Regions from separate parts of the Streptomyces sp. NPDC017890 genome, predicted to be linked through region 1. Evidence: riboswitches for the same ligand, from Rfam matches in the RefSeq annotation. Region 1 holds a riboswitch; the other holds the start of a gene.
The links. A riboswitch is a leader RNA that binds a small molecule or an ion and turns the genes downstream of it on or off. The one in region 1 is predicted to bind S-adenosylmethionine.
Positions count from the first base shown of each region.

Region 2: another riboswitch for S-adenosylmethionine. It lies ahead of ACH4F2_RS08925 (aminotransferase class V-fold PLP-dependent enzyme); the one in region 1 lies ahead of thrC (threonine synthase).

Region 1 covers NZ_JBIRHU010000013.1:72,014-79,257, reverse strand. Annotated here, with positions in the region: gene ACH4F2_RS18665 (cold-shock protein) at 108-311, opposite strand; gene ACH4F2_RS18660 (MoaD/ThiS family protein) at 718-993, opposite strand; gene thrC (threonine synthase) at 990-2,294, opposite strand; SAM riboswitch class I at 2,312-2,459, opposite strand; gene ACH4F2_RS18650 (glucosyl-3-phosphoglycerate synthase) at 2,630-3,574, shown strand; gene ACH4F2_RS18645 (trehalose-6-phosphate synthase) at 3,679-5,082, shown strand; gene otsB (trehalose-phosphatase) at 5,352-6,218, opposite strand; gene ACH4F2_RS18635 (DUF3263 domain-containing protein) at 6,467-6,691, opposite strand; gene ACH4F2_RS18630 (ABC transporter substrate-binding protein) at 6,745-7,244, opposite strand, start outside.
Region 2 covers NZ_JBIRHU010000005.1:197,826-205,069, reverse strand. Annotated here, with positions in the region: gene ACH4F2_RS08930 (glycerate kinase) at 1-482, shown strand, start outside; gene ACH4F2_RS08925 (aminotransferase class V-fold PLP-dependent enzyme) at 431-1,804, opposite strand; SAM riboswitch class IV at 2,000-2,116, opposite strand; gene trpD (anthranilate phosphoribosyltransferase) at 2,243-3,307, opposite strand; gene ACH4F2_RS08915 (cytochrome bc complex cytochrome b subunit) at 3,441-5,102, opposite strand; gene ACH4F2_RS08910 (Rieske 2Fe-2S domain-containing protein) at 5,099-6,157, opposite strand; gene ACH4F2_RS08905 (c-type cytochrome) at 6,154-6,963, opposite strand; gene ACH4F2_RS08900 (heme-copper oxidase subunit III) at 7,029-7,244, opposite strand, start outside.

The DNA of each region.
Region 1 (7,244 bases):
GCAGGTCCGGGGAGGATTCCGGGGCAGGTCCGGGCAGGCCGAAGGGCCCGTACCCCGGGAGGTACGGGCCCTTCGGATGAAGACCAATGCTGCGGTGGCCGCGCGTCTCAGGCGCTGAGGCGAACCATGTCGGCCTGCGGGCCCTTCTGACCCTGCGAGATCTCGAACTCGACCCGCTGGCCTTCTTCGAGGGTGCGGTAGCCGTCCATCTGAATCGCGCTGTAGTGGACGAAAACATCCGCACCACCGTCGACCGCGATGAAGCCGTACCCCTTCTCCGCGTTGAACCACTTGACGGTGCCCTGAGCCATGCCTAACTCCCCTATTACTGGCCCTTGCACAGATCCGCACTTCGCGGACCCGGGTCAGACCTCGCCCCCCACGACTGGGGGCGTGCGCCGGAACGCGTCGACCGCGGCTGAATGTATCTGTCCAACTGCCGTCTGCAACAGGTCAATTGGACGAGAAATCTGGACGCACCCGGTCCGGAATGTGGCGAGAATTCGCCTGAATTCGGGTCAAGTCGGGGCACACAAAAAGAACAAAAGCCGCGAAAGACGCCCACACTTTGGCTACATCTTGTCGGGCGTGCGGCAGGAATCGAGGGTTCCCGATCTTGCGAACGGGAGCGCTTTCCCCAACTCTACCGTGCTCAACCACATGGAATTGCCCCCTCCGTTTCTCTTACGGAGAGGGCAATTCGCGCTACGACGCGTATCAGCCGCCGGCGACGGCCGGGATGATGGAGACGCCCGCGCCGTCGGGGGTCGAGGTCTCAAGGCCCTGCTCGAAGCGGACGTCGTCGTCGTTGACGTAGACGTTGACGAAGCGGCGCAGCTTGCCCTGGTCGTCCAGGACCCGGGCGGCGATGCCGGTGTGGTTCTTCTCCAGGTCGGAGATGACCTCGCCGAGGTTCGCGCCCTCGGCGCTGACCTCCGCCTTGCCGCCGGTGTAGGTGCGCAGGATGGTCGGGATGCGAACGGTCACGCTCATGCGAGGCCAGCCTCTCGGAAGGAGTCCAGGTTCGGGCGGATGGTGGCGGTGAGGCCGGTGCCGGCCACCGCGTCGAGGGTCTTCAGGCCGTCGCCGGTGTTGAGGACGACGGTGGTGAGCGACGGGTCCAGGACGCCGTTCTCGATCAGCTTCCTGGTGACGCCGACCGTCACGCCGCCCGCCGTCTCCGCGAAGATCCCCTCGGTGCGCGCGAGCAGCTTGATGGCGTCCACGACCTGCTCGTCGGTCACGTCCTCCACGGCGCCGCCGGTGCGACGGGCGATGTCGAGGACGTAGGGCCCGTCGGCCGGGTTGCCGATCGCCAGGGACTTGGCGATGGTGTCCGGCTTCTGCGGGCGTACGACGTCGTGACCGGCCTTGTACGCGGTGGACACCGGCGAGCAGCCCTCGGCCTGGGCGCCGAAGATCCGGTACGGCCTGTCCTCGACCAGCCCGAGCCTGATCAGCTCCTGCAGCCCCTTGTCGATCTTCGTGAGCTGGGAACCGGACGCGATCGGGACGACGATCTGGTCGGGCAGCCGCCAGCCGAGCTGCTCGCAGATCTCGTACGCGAGGGTCTTGGAACCCTCCGCGTAGTACGGCCGCAGGTTGACGTTGACGAAGCCCCAGCCCTCGCCCGCCGGGTCGCCGATCAGCTCGGAGCAGAAGCGGTTCACGTCGTCGTAGTTGCCCTGGATACCGACGAGTTCACCGCCGTAGACGGCGGCCATGACGACCTTGCCCTGCTCCAGGTCGTGCGGGATGAACACGCAGGAGCGGAAACCGGCGCGGGCGGCGGCGGCGCCGACGGCACCCGCGAGGTTGCCGGTGGAGGAGCAGGAGAGGGTCGTGAAGCCGAAGGCGCGGGCGGCCTCGATGGCCTGCGCGACGACGCGGTCCTTGAAGGAGTGCGTCGGGTTGCCGGAGTCGTCCTTGACGTACAGACCGCCGGTGACGCCCAGCTCGCGGGCCAGGTTGTCGGCCTTGACCAGCTTGGTCCAGCCGGGGTTGATGTTCGGCTTCTCGGCCACGTCGGCGGGGACGGGCAGCAGCGGAGCGTAACGCCAGATGTTCGCGGGGCCCGCCTCGATGCGCGCGCGGAGCTCCTCGGTGTCGTAGGCCGAGAAGTCGTAGGCGATCTCCAGCGGGCCGAAACACTCCTCGCAGGCGAAGACCGGGCCGAGCGGCACACGGTGACCGCACTCGCGGCAGGAGAGCGCGTCGGCGGGGCCCAGATCGACGGAGCCGGCGGGAGCGGAAGCGTCGGGGGTGGTGGTGCTTTCGGCAGTCTGCACAGCCATGGAGGCGAGGCCCTTTCTCCTCATCTTCCTCACGACGCATCTCGCCGTGAGACGGATTTGGCACCTTCCCTAGTCGGGAGCCTCGCCACGTCTGCGTGACAAGAACCGACTGGAGGGTTGCCGGGGCTTCAACGGGCCGTATCCCTCTGCCCCTCTGGATGAGCGGTATTCGGTTGTTGAACGGTGGTGCGCTTGTCGTGCGATGGTGCGCGCGTGACCCCCGGCATGCGGTAGGCCTCCGCGTTGTTCAAGACTGTAACCGAAGGCCAGGGCGGTTGAGACAGTCGTCCGCACCGCGAGATGGATCACAACGGATCACGAAGGAGCCCCCGGACGTGCTGGAAGAAGTCGAGCGCTGGTTGAGCGCACGCTCCTGGTCCGTGGCGGACCGGCCGATCCAGCAGCTCCTCGCCGCCAAGCACGCCACCGGGCAGTCGGTCAGCGTGGTGCTGCCCGCCCTCGACGAGGAGGCGACGGTCGGCGACATCGTCACGGTGATCCGCCGCGACCTGATGGGGCGGGTCCCGCTCGTCGACGAGATCGTCGTCGTGGACTCCGGATCGAGCGACCGTACGTCGGCGGTGGCCGCGGCGGCGGGCGCGCGCGTCGTGCACCGTGACGCGATCCTCCCCCGCATCCCGGCCGTGCCCGGCAAGGGCGAGGTGCTGTGGCGCTCGCTGCTGGTCACCGGCGGTGACATCGTGTGCTTCGTCGACGCCGACCTGCGCGAGTTCTCCGCCGACTTCGTCTCCGGGATCGTGGGCCCGCTGCTGACTGACCCGGACGTGCACCTCGTCAAGGCCATGTACGACCGCCCGCTGGGCGCGGCGGCCGGGCAGGGCGGCCGGGTCACGGAGCTGATGGCCCGGCCGCTGCTCAACATGCACTGGCCGCAGCTGGCCGGTTTCGTCCAGCCGCTCGGCGGCGAGTACGCGGCCCGCCGCTCCCTCCTCGAGCAGCTTCCCTTCCCCGTCGGCTACGGGGTCGAGCTGGGCATGCTGGTCGACTCCCTGCACCTGGTGGGTCTGGACGCCCTCGCGCAGGTCGACGTCGGCGTGCGCCGGCACCGGCACCAGGACGGCCAGGCGCTGGGCCGCATGTCCGCCGCGATCTACCGCACCGCCCAGCTCCGGCTGGCCCGCGGCCACCTGGTCCGCCCGTCCCTCATCCAGTTCGAACGGGGCGCCGACGGCTTCGAGCCGCGTACGTACTCCGTGGACACCGAGGAGCGGCCCCCGATGACGGAGATCGCGGAGTACGCGGCCCGGCGGGTGGCCTGAACACCGGCCGGGCGGGGGCGTGGGCCGGTGCGGAGGCCGGTGTGGAAGCCGGTGTGGAAGGTGACCACGTTTGAGGGTTTCGGGACCGGGCTAGGTTGAGGCGTATGGCTTCAAGCTTCGGTGCTGCTCAGGTGCTGGTCGCCTCCAACAGGGGGCCGGTCTCGTACGAGGTGCGTCAGGACGGTTCGCTGCACGCCAAGCGCGGCGGTGGCGGACTGGTCTCCGGACTGTCGGCCATCGGGCCGGACGCGGGGGCGCTGTGGGTGTGCTCCGCGCTCGGCGACGGTGACCGCGAGGCGGTGCGGCGCGGGATCGGCGAGGACGGCGTGCGGATGCTGGACGTACCGGCCGACGTGCACGCGGACGCGTACAACGGGATCGCCAACAGCGTGCTGTGGTTCGTGCACCACATGCTCTACCAGACGCCCGTGGAGCCGGTCTTCGACGCGGAGTTCCGGCGGCAGTGGGCCTCCTACGAGGCCTACAACCGGGCGTTCGCCCAGGCGCTGGCCGAGGAGGCCGCCGAGGGCGCGGTCGCGATCGTGCAGGACTACCACCTGACGCTGGTGCCGGGGATGCTGCGCGAGCTGCGGCCGGATCTCAGGATCGGGCACTTCTCGCACACGCCGTGGGCGCCGGTCGACTACTTCCGGATGCTGCCGGACGACATCGCCGAGCAGGTGCTGCGCGGCATGCTCGGCGCCGACCGGCTCGGCTTCCTCACCCGGCGCTGGGCCGACGCGTTCACCGCGTGCTGCGAGGCGCTGGTGGGCGGGCTCGGCTCCACGGAGACCGGCGTGCACGGGCTCGGCGCGGACGCGGACTTCCTGCGGCAGCGCTCGCACGAGGCCGACGTGGACGAGCGGATGGCGGCGCTGCGGGCGGAGATCGGCGAGGGCCCGGACGGGAGCGCGCGGAAGACGATCGTGCGGGTGGACCGGACCGAGCTGTCGAAGAACATCGTGCGGGGGCTGCTGGCGTACCGGGAGCTGCTGGCGGGGCGGCCCGAGTGGCGGGAGCGGGTCGTGCACGTCGCGTTCGCGTATCCGTCGCGGCAGGACCTCGCCGTGTACCGGGAGTACACGGCCGAGGTACGGCGGGTGGCCGAGGCGATCAACGCCGAGTTCGGGACGGCCGGGTGGACGCCGGTCGTACTGCATGTGAAGGACGACTTCGCGCGGTCGCTGGCGGCCTACCGGCTGGCGGACGTGGCGCTGGTCAATCCCGTCCGGGACGGGATGAACCTCGTCGCGAAGGAGGTACCGGTCGTCTCCGACGAGGGGTGCGTGCTGGTGCTGTCCCGGGAGGCGGGGGCGTACGAGGAGCTGGGCGAGGACGCGGTGGTGGTGAATCCGTACGACGTGTCGGGGACGGCCGAGGCGCTGCACGAGGCGTTGTCGGTGGGGGCCGGGGAGCGGGCGGAGCGGTCGAAGCGGCTGGCGGCGGCGGGTACGGCGCTGCCTCCGGCGCGGTGGTTCCTGGAGCAGTTGGAGGCGCTGCGGTCTTGATGGCCGGGTGACCGGCGCGGGGGGCTGGGGCTGGGCTGGGCTCAGGGCGAGGCTGGGCTCAGGGCGAGGCTGGGGCTCGAATCGGGGCCAGGGCTGGGATCGAGGCCGGGGCTGGGCTGAGCCCAGGGCGAGGCAGAGCTGGGCTGGGCTGGGCTGGGCTCAGGCCGGGCTCGGGGGCGGGACTGGGATCGGGGCCGGGCTGAGGTGGGTCGCGGGGCCCGGTGCTGCCGGGTGCCGCCGCGCCCACCCTGCGGCGGGACCGCCCGCGGCTACGTGGCGTCCGCCAGGGCACGGACGAGTGCCACCACTCCCGCTGGGCCGTCGACCACCAGGTCGGCGCGTTCGCGGAGGTCGGGGACCTCGTCGCTGCCGCTGCAGACCAGGAGGCCAGGGGTGCCCTCGGTGCGGAGCCGGTCGACCGCCGCGAAGGCGGGGAGGTCACCCAGGTCGTCGCCGGCGTAGAGGACGGCACCCGCGTCGACCTCCCGGACGTACTCCCGCAGGGCGGCGCCCTTGTCCATGCCGGGCGGGCGCAGTTCCAGGACCATGCGGCCCGGTTCGACGATCAGGCCGTGGCGGGAGGCCAGGTCGGTGAGCGGGGCGCGCAGGGTGTCGAAGGCCGCCTGGGGGTCGGGGGCGCGGCGGGTGTGGACGGCGACCGCGTGGCCCTTCTCCTCGGTCCACGTGCCCTGCTCCGCCCCGGACCGCGCCAGCAGTCCCGGCAGCTCGGCGCGGACTGCGGCGACGCCGGGGTGCGGGTCGGGGGTGGTGAGGGTGCCGGTGGCGGCGTCCCAGCGTTCGGCGCCGTAGTGGCCGAGGACGACGAGGTGGTCCAGGCCGGGGACGTCGGCGAAGCCGCCGTGGCGGACCGCGACCTCGGCCGGGCGGCCGGTGATCACCGCGACGGAGGCGACCTGCGGGGCGAGGGCCGCGAGCGCCGGTACGGCGTCCGGGTGGGCGCGGGCCCGGTCGGGGTCGGCGACGATCGGGGCGAGCGTGCCGTCGAAGTCGAGCGCGACCACCGCGCGGCCGGGACGGGCGAGAAGGGCGTGGAGCCCTTCGCGTCCGGCCGCCGTCGCGGGCGTCGGCAGGTGGTCCGGGAAGTCGTCGCGGGTGGAGTCCTGGTGGCTGCCCATACCGCGAACCTATCCCGCCGGCGCGGGGCCCACGCATCGCTCGCACACCTCTGCCGCACACCGGCCGCACACCGCACCGGCCGAACGGGCACCGGACGGCCCGCGTCTCGCGGACGGCCCGCGTCTCGCGGACGGCCCGGCGAATGCGGGCCCCGCGATCGCGCCGCGGGTCACGCCCGCCCGGGGGACGCCGGAGGCTCCCGGGGGACTCCCCCGGGGGAGGCTGTCCCCGTCCGTGCCAGGCGGCGTCACCGCTCCGAGCGCCGCGACTCCCGTATCCGGCGCAGCCGGTTGACCGTCACCGGGTCGGCCGCCAGGGCGCGGGGGTCGTCCAGGAGGGCGTTGAGGAGCTGGTAGTAGCGGACGGGAGCCAGGCCCAGTTCCTCGCGGATGGCGCGTTCCTTCGCGCCGGGGCCGGGGAATCCGCGGCGCTCCAGCGCGAGGATGTTCCGCTCCCTCTGTCCCAGGTCCATGTACGGCACCGTAGCGCCCGCCGCCGACAGCGGCGCCCCCGCACTCCGCGCCGCTACTCCGCGCTGCCCGCCCGCATCGCCGTCGCCTGGATCTGGCCGAGCACCTCCTTGGTGCTGCCGCCGGGGGCGACCGCCTGGCCGATGCGCTTCTTGACGTCCGCGCTGACCGAGGCCCAGGAGCTCTTGCCGACCGGGTAGAGCTCGGAGAGCAGCAGCTCGTTCAGGAACGGCTGGAGGTCCTTGTCCTCCGCCGCGCTGCTCATCACCTGGGACGCGGAGGTGGTCACCGGCAGCAGGTCGTACTGGCGGGAGAAGGCGAGGACGTTCTCGTCGTTGTAGACGAAGTCGAGGAAGTCGCCGATCTCCTCCCGGTGGCCGTTCTCCTTGAAGGCGGTCATCCAGTCGGTGACACCGAGCGTGTTCCTGCTGGCGCCGTCGATGCCGGGGGTCGGCACCATGCCGTACTTCACGCCCTTGCCGGACGCCGTCTTCATCAGCGTGGGGTGCCCGTTGAGCATGCCGACGTCGCCGTTCGCGAAGGCGGCGAAGGCGT
Region 2 (7,244 bases), on a different contig from region 1:
GCACCGACCTGCGAAGCGGCCCCGGCACCGGCGCCTCCGGCGGGCTGGGCGCGGGCCTGGCCGCCGTCGGGGCCCGGCTGCTGCCCCGCTTCGACGTGCTCCTCGACCACCTCGACCTGGACGGCCGCCTCGCCCGCGCCGACCTGGTCCTCACCGCCGAGGGCGCTCTGGACCACCAGACGCCGCGCGGCAAGGTCCCCGCCGAGGTGGCCCGCCGGGCCAAGCTCTACGGCCGTCCCGTCCTCGCCCTGGCCGGCACCCTCGGCGAGGGCGCGCACGAGGTGCCCGGGGTGGACGCCTGCCACGGCATCATGCCGGCACCGATGGCCCTGGCGGACGCGCTGCTGCGCGCCTCCGAACTCCTCACGGACGCCACGGAGCGGGCGTTGCGGATGATCCTGCTGGGGTCACGGCTGCCGGGCCGGACGGCTCAGGCGGCGGAGGTCGTGTCGGGCACGCAACGCCCGTCCTCGGTACGGTAGTTCCACCGGGCTCCGTCGTTCACCAGCTCTTTGACCGCGTCCACGAACCGTTCGACGTGCTCGTCCGGCGTGCCCGCGCCGAAACTGACGCGGATGGCGTTGAGGGACTTCTCGCCGGGCGCCGCCTCGGGGGCGCCGCACTCGCCCTGCGCCTGCGGGTCGCTGCCGAGCAGGGTGCGCACCAGCGGGTGGGCGCAGAACAGGCCGTCGCGCACGCCGATGCCGTACTCGGCGGAGAGCGCGGCGGCGAAGTGGGAGCTGTTCCAGCCTTCGACGACGAAGGAGAGCACGCCGACGCGGGGGGCGTCGTCGCCGAAGAGGGACAGGACGCGCACCTGCGGTACCCCGGCGAGCCCTTCCCGCACCTTGCCGATGAGGTACTCCTCGCGGGCGACCAGCGTGTCGAACCCGGCCTCGGTGAGCGCCTTGCAGGCGGAGGCGATGGCGTAGGCGCCGATGACGTTGGGCGACCCTGCCTCGTGCCGCGCGGCGCTGTCGTGCCATTCCACGTCCACGCCGCCGTCTGCGCGCCGGGTGACGCTGCGGCTGGCGCCGCCACCGGCGAGGTACGGCTCCGCCTCGCGCAGCCAGTCGGCCCGCCCGGCCAGCACCCCGGAGCCGAAGGGCGCGTAGAGCTTGTGCCCGGAGAAGGCCACCCAGTCCACGTCCAGGCCGGCCACCGAGACGGGGTGGTGCGGGGCGAGCTGGGCGGCGTCGAGCACGATCCGGGCGCCGTGCGCGTGCGCGGCGGCGGCGAGTTCGCGTACCGGCCACAGTTCGCCGGTGACGTTGGAGGCGCCGGTGACGCAGACCAGGGCGGGCCCGTACGGCTCGCGGGCGGCGAGGGCGCGCTCCAGGGTCTCGACGGCCTGCGCGGGGGTGCGCGGGGCGTCCAGGAAGGTCACGTCGGCACCCCGCCAGGGCAGCAGCGAGGCGTGGTGCTCGGTCTCGAAGACGAAGACCCGGCAGTCGGCGGGCAGCGCGGCGGCGAGCAGGTTGAGCGAGTCGGTGGTGGACCGGGTGAACACGACCTGGTCCCCTTCCCGGCAGCCGAGGAACTCCGCGACGGCGTTCCGGGCGTTCTCGAACAGGTCGGTCGACAGCTGCGACAGGTACCCGGCGCCCCGGTGGACGCTGCCGTAGTAGGGGGCGTAGGCCGCCACGTCGTCCCAGACCCGCTGGAGCGCGGGCGCGCTGGCGGCGTAGTCGAGGGCGGCGTAGGTGACCTCGCCGCCGGTGACGAGCGGCACGGTGACATCGCCGCCGAGAACGGGCAGAGGAGGACAGACCGACTGGCCGGCGGCAAGGGTGGAAACGGACATGGGGGACTCCCGTGACGTGAGGGCAGGCGACGTCACCACGCGGACCGCGACGGCTCAGGCGTGGGAGAAGCCAGGAAGGTGAGGAAGGACGGTGCGGAGGCGGGGCTCTGCGGCCCTATCGCATTCGCTGGTTCACGGGAGACTCCCTCGGACGACCCAGGACCCCTGGACCCACACTTCCGAGAGCGTGCGAGGGGTCCGCGCTTGCCGTAGACCTCGCTGCCTACGGCCTGGTCTTCACCCGGGGCACCCCGCCACGGACGGAGGGTTGCCGGACAGTCGGCCGGGGCCTGATGACTGTCACTCATGACCTGCCAAGGAACGTACGGGAAAAGATCGGCGTCCCGCAACCCGGGTCCGGATCGCGGGACGCTCGTCACACGGAAAGGCCGTTACGCGTCACACGGAAAGGCCGTTACGCGTCACACGGGAAGGCCGTTACGCGTTGCTCGCGGCCACCCAGCGGTCCAGGGCGCGCTTGGCGGCGCCCGAGTCGATCGCCTCGGCGGCCCGGTCCATGCCGGCCCGGATCTGCTCGGCCAGCGGCGCCTCGCCGGGCTCCAGGGCGACCAGGGCCGCCGCGGAGTTCAGCAGCACCGCGTCCCGTACGGGGCCCGTCTCGCCTGCCAGCAGACGGCGGGCGACGTCGGCGTTGTAGGAGGCGTCGGCACCGCGCAGCGCCTCCACGGGCACCAGTTCGAGGCCGACGTCCCGCGGGTCGAAGGTCTCCTCGGTGACCCGGCCGTCCCGCACGACCCAGACCCGGGAGGTGGAGGTCGTGGTCAGCTCGTCGAGGCCGTCGTCGCCGCGGAACACGAGGGAGGAGTGGCCGCGCTCGGCGAAGACACCGGCGATGATCGGCGCCATCCGGGCGTGGGCGACCCCGATCGCCTGGGACTTCACCTGGGCGGGGTTGGTCAGCGGGCCCAGGAAGTTGAACACCGTACGGATGCCGAGCTGGCCGCGCGCCGCCGCCACATGGCGCAGCGACGGGTGGAACTTCACGGCGAAGCAGAAGGTGATGCCGGCCTCCTCGGCGACCTGCGCCACCCGCTCCGGCGTCAGCTCCAGATTGACCCCGAGCTTCTCCAGGACGTCGGAGGCCCCGGACGCCGACGACGCGGCCCGGTTGCCGTGCTTGACGACCTTCGCGCCCGTGCCGGCCACCACGATCGCCGACATGGTGGAGATGTTGACCGTCTTCGCGCCGTCACCCCCGGTCCCGACGATGTCGACCGTGTCCCCCGGCACCTCGATCACGTTGGCGTGCGCGTACATGGTGCGCACGAGGCCGGAGATCTCCTCGACGGTCTCCCCCTTGGACCTGAGCGCCACCGCGAAGCCGGCGATCTGCGCGTCGGTCGCCTCGCCGCGCATGATCACGTCCAGCGCCCAGGCGGTGTCGTCCGCGGACAGGTCCTGGCCGTCCAGCAGTCCGTTCAGCAGGGCGGGCCAGGAGCGGCCCGCCGCGGTGTCGCCTCCAGCGGGAGTCACAGCGCTCATGAGCCGCTCCTGAATCGTGTGTGTGTCGTGGAAAGGAGTGTGGTCCCACCCTATCCAGCCCCGGGGCACGGCGAAGGGCCCCGTCCGAGGAACGGACGGGGCCCTTCGACCGTGGTGTGGCGACGCTGGAGGGTCAGTGGTGGCCGTGGCCGCTCGTGATCTCCTTGTACTCCTCGACGGTCGGCTTCGGAATCTGCGACTCCTCGCCGTAGTACGCCTCGCTGAGCTTGGCGCGGAGCTTCTCGGTGCTCTTCACCTTGCGCTCGACACCGTTCTCGTCGACCGTGGGGCCGATCTCGGCCGGCTTGTACTGCTCGTGCGCCGTGAGCGTGTGCAGCTGCTCCTGGCTGAGCGGCTCGTGCACCTCGATGAACTCACCGTGCGGCAGGCGCTTGATGATGCCCGACTCGCGGCCGTGCAGCACCTTCTCCTTGTCCCGGCGCTGAAGGCCGAGACAGATCCGCTTGGTGACGATGAACGCGATGACCGGGCCGACGAAGAACCCGATCCGCACGAACCAGGTGACCGCGTTGATCGACAGGTGGAAGTGCGTGGCGACGATGTCGTTGCCACCGCCGATCAGCATGATCATGTACGCGGTGACCCAGGCCACACCGAACGCCGTCCGGGTCGGGGCGTTGCGCGGCCGGTCCAGGATGTGGTGCTCGCGCTTGTCCCCGGTGACCCAGGACTCGATGAACGGGTACAGCGCGATCATCGCGAGGAAGATCCCGAAGATCACGAGTGGGATGAAGACACCCAGGACGAGCGTGTGACCCCAGAAGTTGATCTCCCAGCCCGGCATGGCGCGGACCAGGCCTTCGGCGAAGCCCATGTACCAGTCGGGCTGGGCGCCGGTGGAGACCATGTCCGGCCGGTAGGGGCCGATGGCCCAGATCGGGTTGACCGACACGAAGCCGGCGATGGCCGCGATGACACCGAAGACCAGGAAGAAGAAGCCTCCGGCCTTCGCCATGTACACCGGCAGCAGCGGCATGCCGACGACGTTCTTGTTGGTCTTGCCGGGACCCGCGAACTGCGTGTGCTTGTGGTAGAAGACCAGGATCAGGTGGCCGACCACGAGCCCGAGCATGATGCCCGGCAGCAGCAGGATGTGGATCGAGTAGAACCGGGCGACGAAGTCGGTCCCCGGGAACTCCCCGCCGAACAGGAACATCGAGATGTACGTACCGACGATCGGCACGGACAGGATCGCGCCCTGCGTGAAGCGGACACCGGTGCCGGAGAGCAGGTCGTCCGGGAGCGAGTAGCCGGTGAAACCGGTGAACATGCCCAGGACGAACAGCAGGAAGCCGAACAGCCAGTTGATCTCACGCGGCTTGCGGAACGCGCCGGTGAAGAAGACGCGCATCATGTGCACGAACATGCCGGCGAGGAAGATGATCGCCGCCCAGTGGTGGATCTGCCGGATCAGCAGACCACCCCGGATGTCGAAGCTGATGTCGAGCGTCGACTTGTACGCCTCACTCATCAGCTGTCCCTGCATCGGGACGTACGAGCCGTGGTACTCCACCTCGTTCATCGACGGGTGGAAGAACAGCGTCAGGTACACACCCGTGAGGATGATGATGATGAAGCTGTAGAGGCAGATCTCACCCAGCATGAAGGACCAGTGGTCCGGGAAGATCTTGCGCATGTTGGCCTTGGCCAGGGAGTAGATCCCGAGCCGGCCGTCGGCCCAGTCGGCGACGCGTTCGCCGGCCGGGGCCTTTCCGCGCGATCGGCCCGCCGACGCGCCGGCGGACGGGTTCGGGTTGCTCGCTGCAGTACTCATCCGCGCTCCCAGAATGCAGGACCGACGGGCTCCTCGAAGTCGCTGAGCGCTTCGAGATAGCCCTCGTCGTTCACGCCGATCCGCAGCTGCGGCAGGGGGTGGCCGGCGGGACCGAAGATCACCCGGGCACCGTCGGCAAGGTCGAAGGTGGACTGGTGGCACGGGCACAGCGCGTGGTGCGTCTGCTGCTCGTACAGGGAGATCGGGCACCCGACGTGGGTGCAGATCTTCGAGTACGCCACGACGCCCTCGTGCGACCACTCGAGCTCGCGCTTGTCCTTGATGGCCTCCGGCTCCAGCCGGATGATCATCAGGGCGGCCTTGGCGATCTCGTTCTGGAAACCGTGGTCGTGCTCCTCCAGGCCCTCGGGCTTGGCGAAGGTGAGGGAACCGACCGCGATGTCCGACGGGCGCATCGGCTCGTTCGTGTTCATGTTGACGAGCAGCTTGCCCTTGGACCACAGCGTGTGGCGGAGCTTCGTCCCGGGCAGCGGGCCGAGGTCGCGCAGCAGGACGACGCCGGAGAGCGGCACCAGCGTGAGCGCCCCGAACATCGTGTTGCGGATCAGCTTGCGCCGGCCGATCACCGACTCCTTGGCACCCTGCTTGAAGTCCGCGTGGACCTTCGCGCGGACCTCGGGCGAGGCCTCGATCGGGTGCCGCTCGTCGGCGACCTCCTCGTCGGACATCAGGGTGCGCGCCCAGTGGACGGCGCCCGCGCCGATGGCGAACAGCGCCACGCCCAGGGTCAGGCCCAGCGCGAGGTTCATCGCGTTGATGTGACCGAGCGGCCAGACGAAGATCGACTTGTCGTGCGGGATCGCCACGAACGAGGCGATGAAGGCGATGGTGGCCAGCATCGACAGCGTGAACAGCAGGGCGACCGTGCGCTCGGACCGCTTGGCGGCCCGCTCGTCGATGTCCTGGATCCGGTGCTCGTGGGGCGGCAGCCCCGGGTCCGCGAACGGGTTCTTCTCGTCCGCGGGCTTCGGCGCGTGGTGCGCGCCGCCCTGCTCGGCCGGCAGGTTCTCTTCTGGGATGTCTTGGCTACTCATGACTTCTTGGCCTTTGCGGTCCGGGCGGCGACCCACACGGCGACGGCGATGCAGCCGCCGAGGCCGAAGATCCAGCCGAAGAGGCCCTCACTGACGGGCCCGAGGCCGCCCAGCGAGAGGCCGCCGGGGTCCACGGTGTCGTCCGAGTTGACCGCGTGCAGGTAGGCGATGATGTCCTTCTTGTTCTGCTCGGTCAGCGTGCTGTCCGGGAAGGAAGGCATGTTCTGCGGGCCGGTCTGCATGGCCTCGTAGATGTGCTTCGGGTCGACGTCCTCGAGGGTGGGCGCGTACTTGCCGTGCGTCAGCGCACCGCCCTTGCCGGTGAAGTTGTGGCACTGCGCGCAGTTGTTGCGGAACAGCTCACCGCCCTTGGCGCTGTCCGCGCCCTCCGGGCCGTACTTCTCCGCAGACGGGACGGCCGGGCCGGCGCCCAGCGAGGCGACGAAGGCCGCCAGCTGGTCGATCTCGGCCTGGGAGTAGATCACCTTCTTGCGCGGGACCTGTGCGCCGGGCTGCTGGGCCGGCATACGTCCGGTGCCCACCTGGAAGTCGACCGAGGCGGCGCCGACGCCGACCAGGCTCGGCCCGTCGGTGGTGCCCTGCCCTCCGGTGCCGTGGCAACTGGCACAGCCGACGGCGTAGAGCTTCTTGCCCTCGTCGATGGCGAGGGACTGGGCGGTTTCATCGGCCTGCGCCTTGCTCGCGGGTGCGAACGCGGCGTACAGCCCCCCTGTGCATGCCAGCGCGAGGAGTAGGACGACGAGCGCCGCCAGCGGATGGCGTCGTCGTGCGGAGAGCTTTTTCACGGATTACCCCGGTGTCAGGATTTTCTGCGTCGATGCTTCGGGTATTGCGCGGGTGCGTGCCGCGACTACTTGATCATGTAGATCGTGGCGAAGAGGCCGATCCAGACGACGTCGACGAAGTGCCAGTAGTAGGACACGACGATGGCGGCGGTCGCCTGCTCGTGGGTGAACCTCCGGGCCGCGTAGGTGCGGCCGAGGACCAGCAGGAAGGCGATGAGTCCGCCCGTCACGTGCAGTCCGTGGAAGCCGGTGGTCAGGTAGAACACCGAGCCGTACGGGTC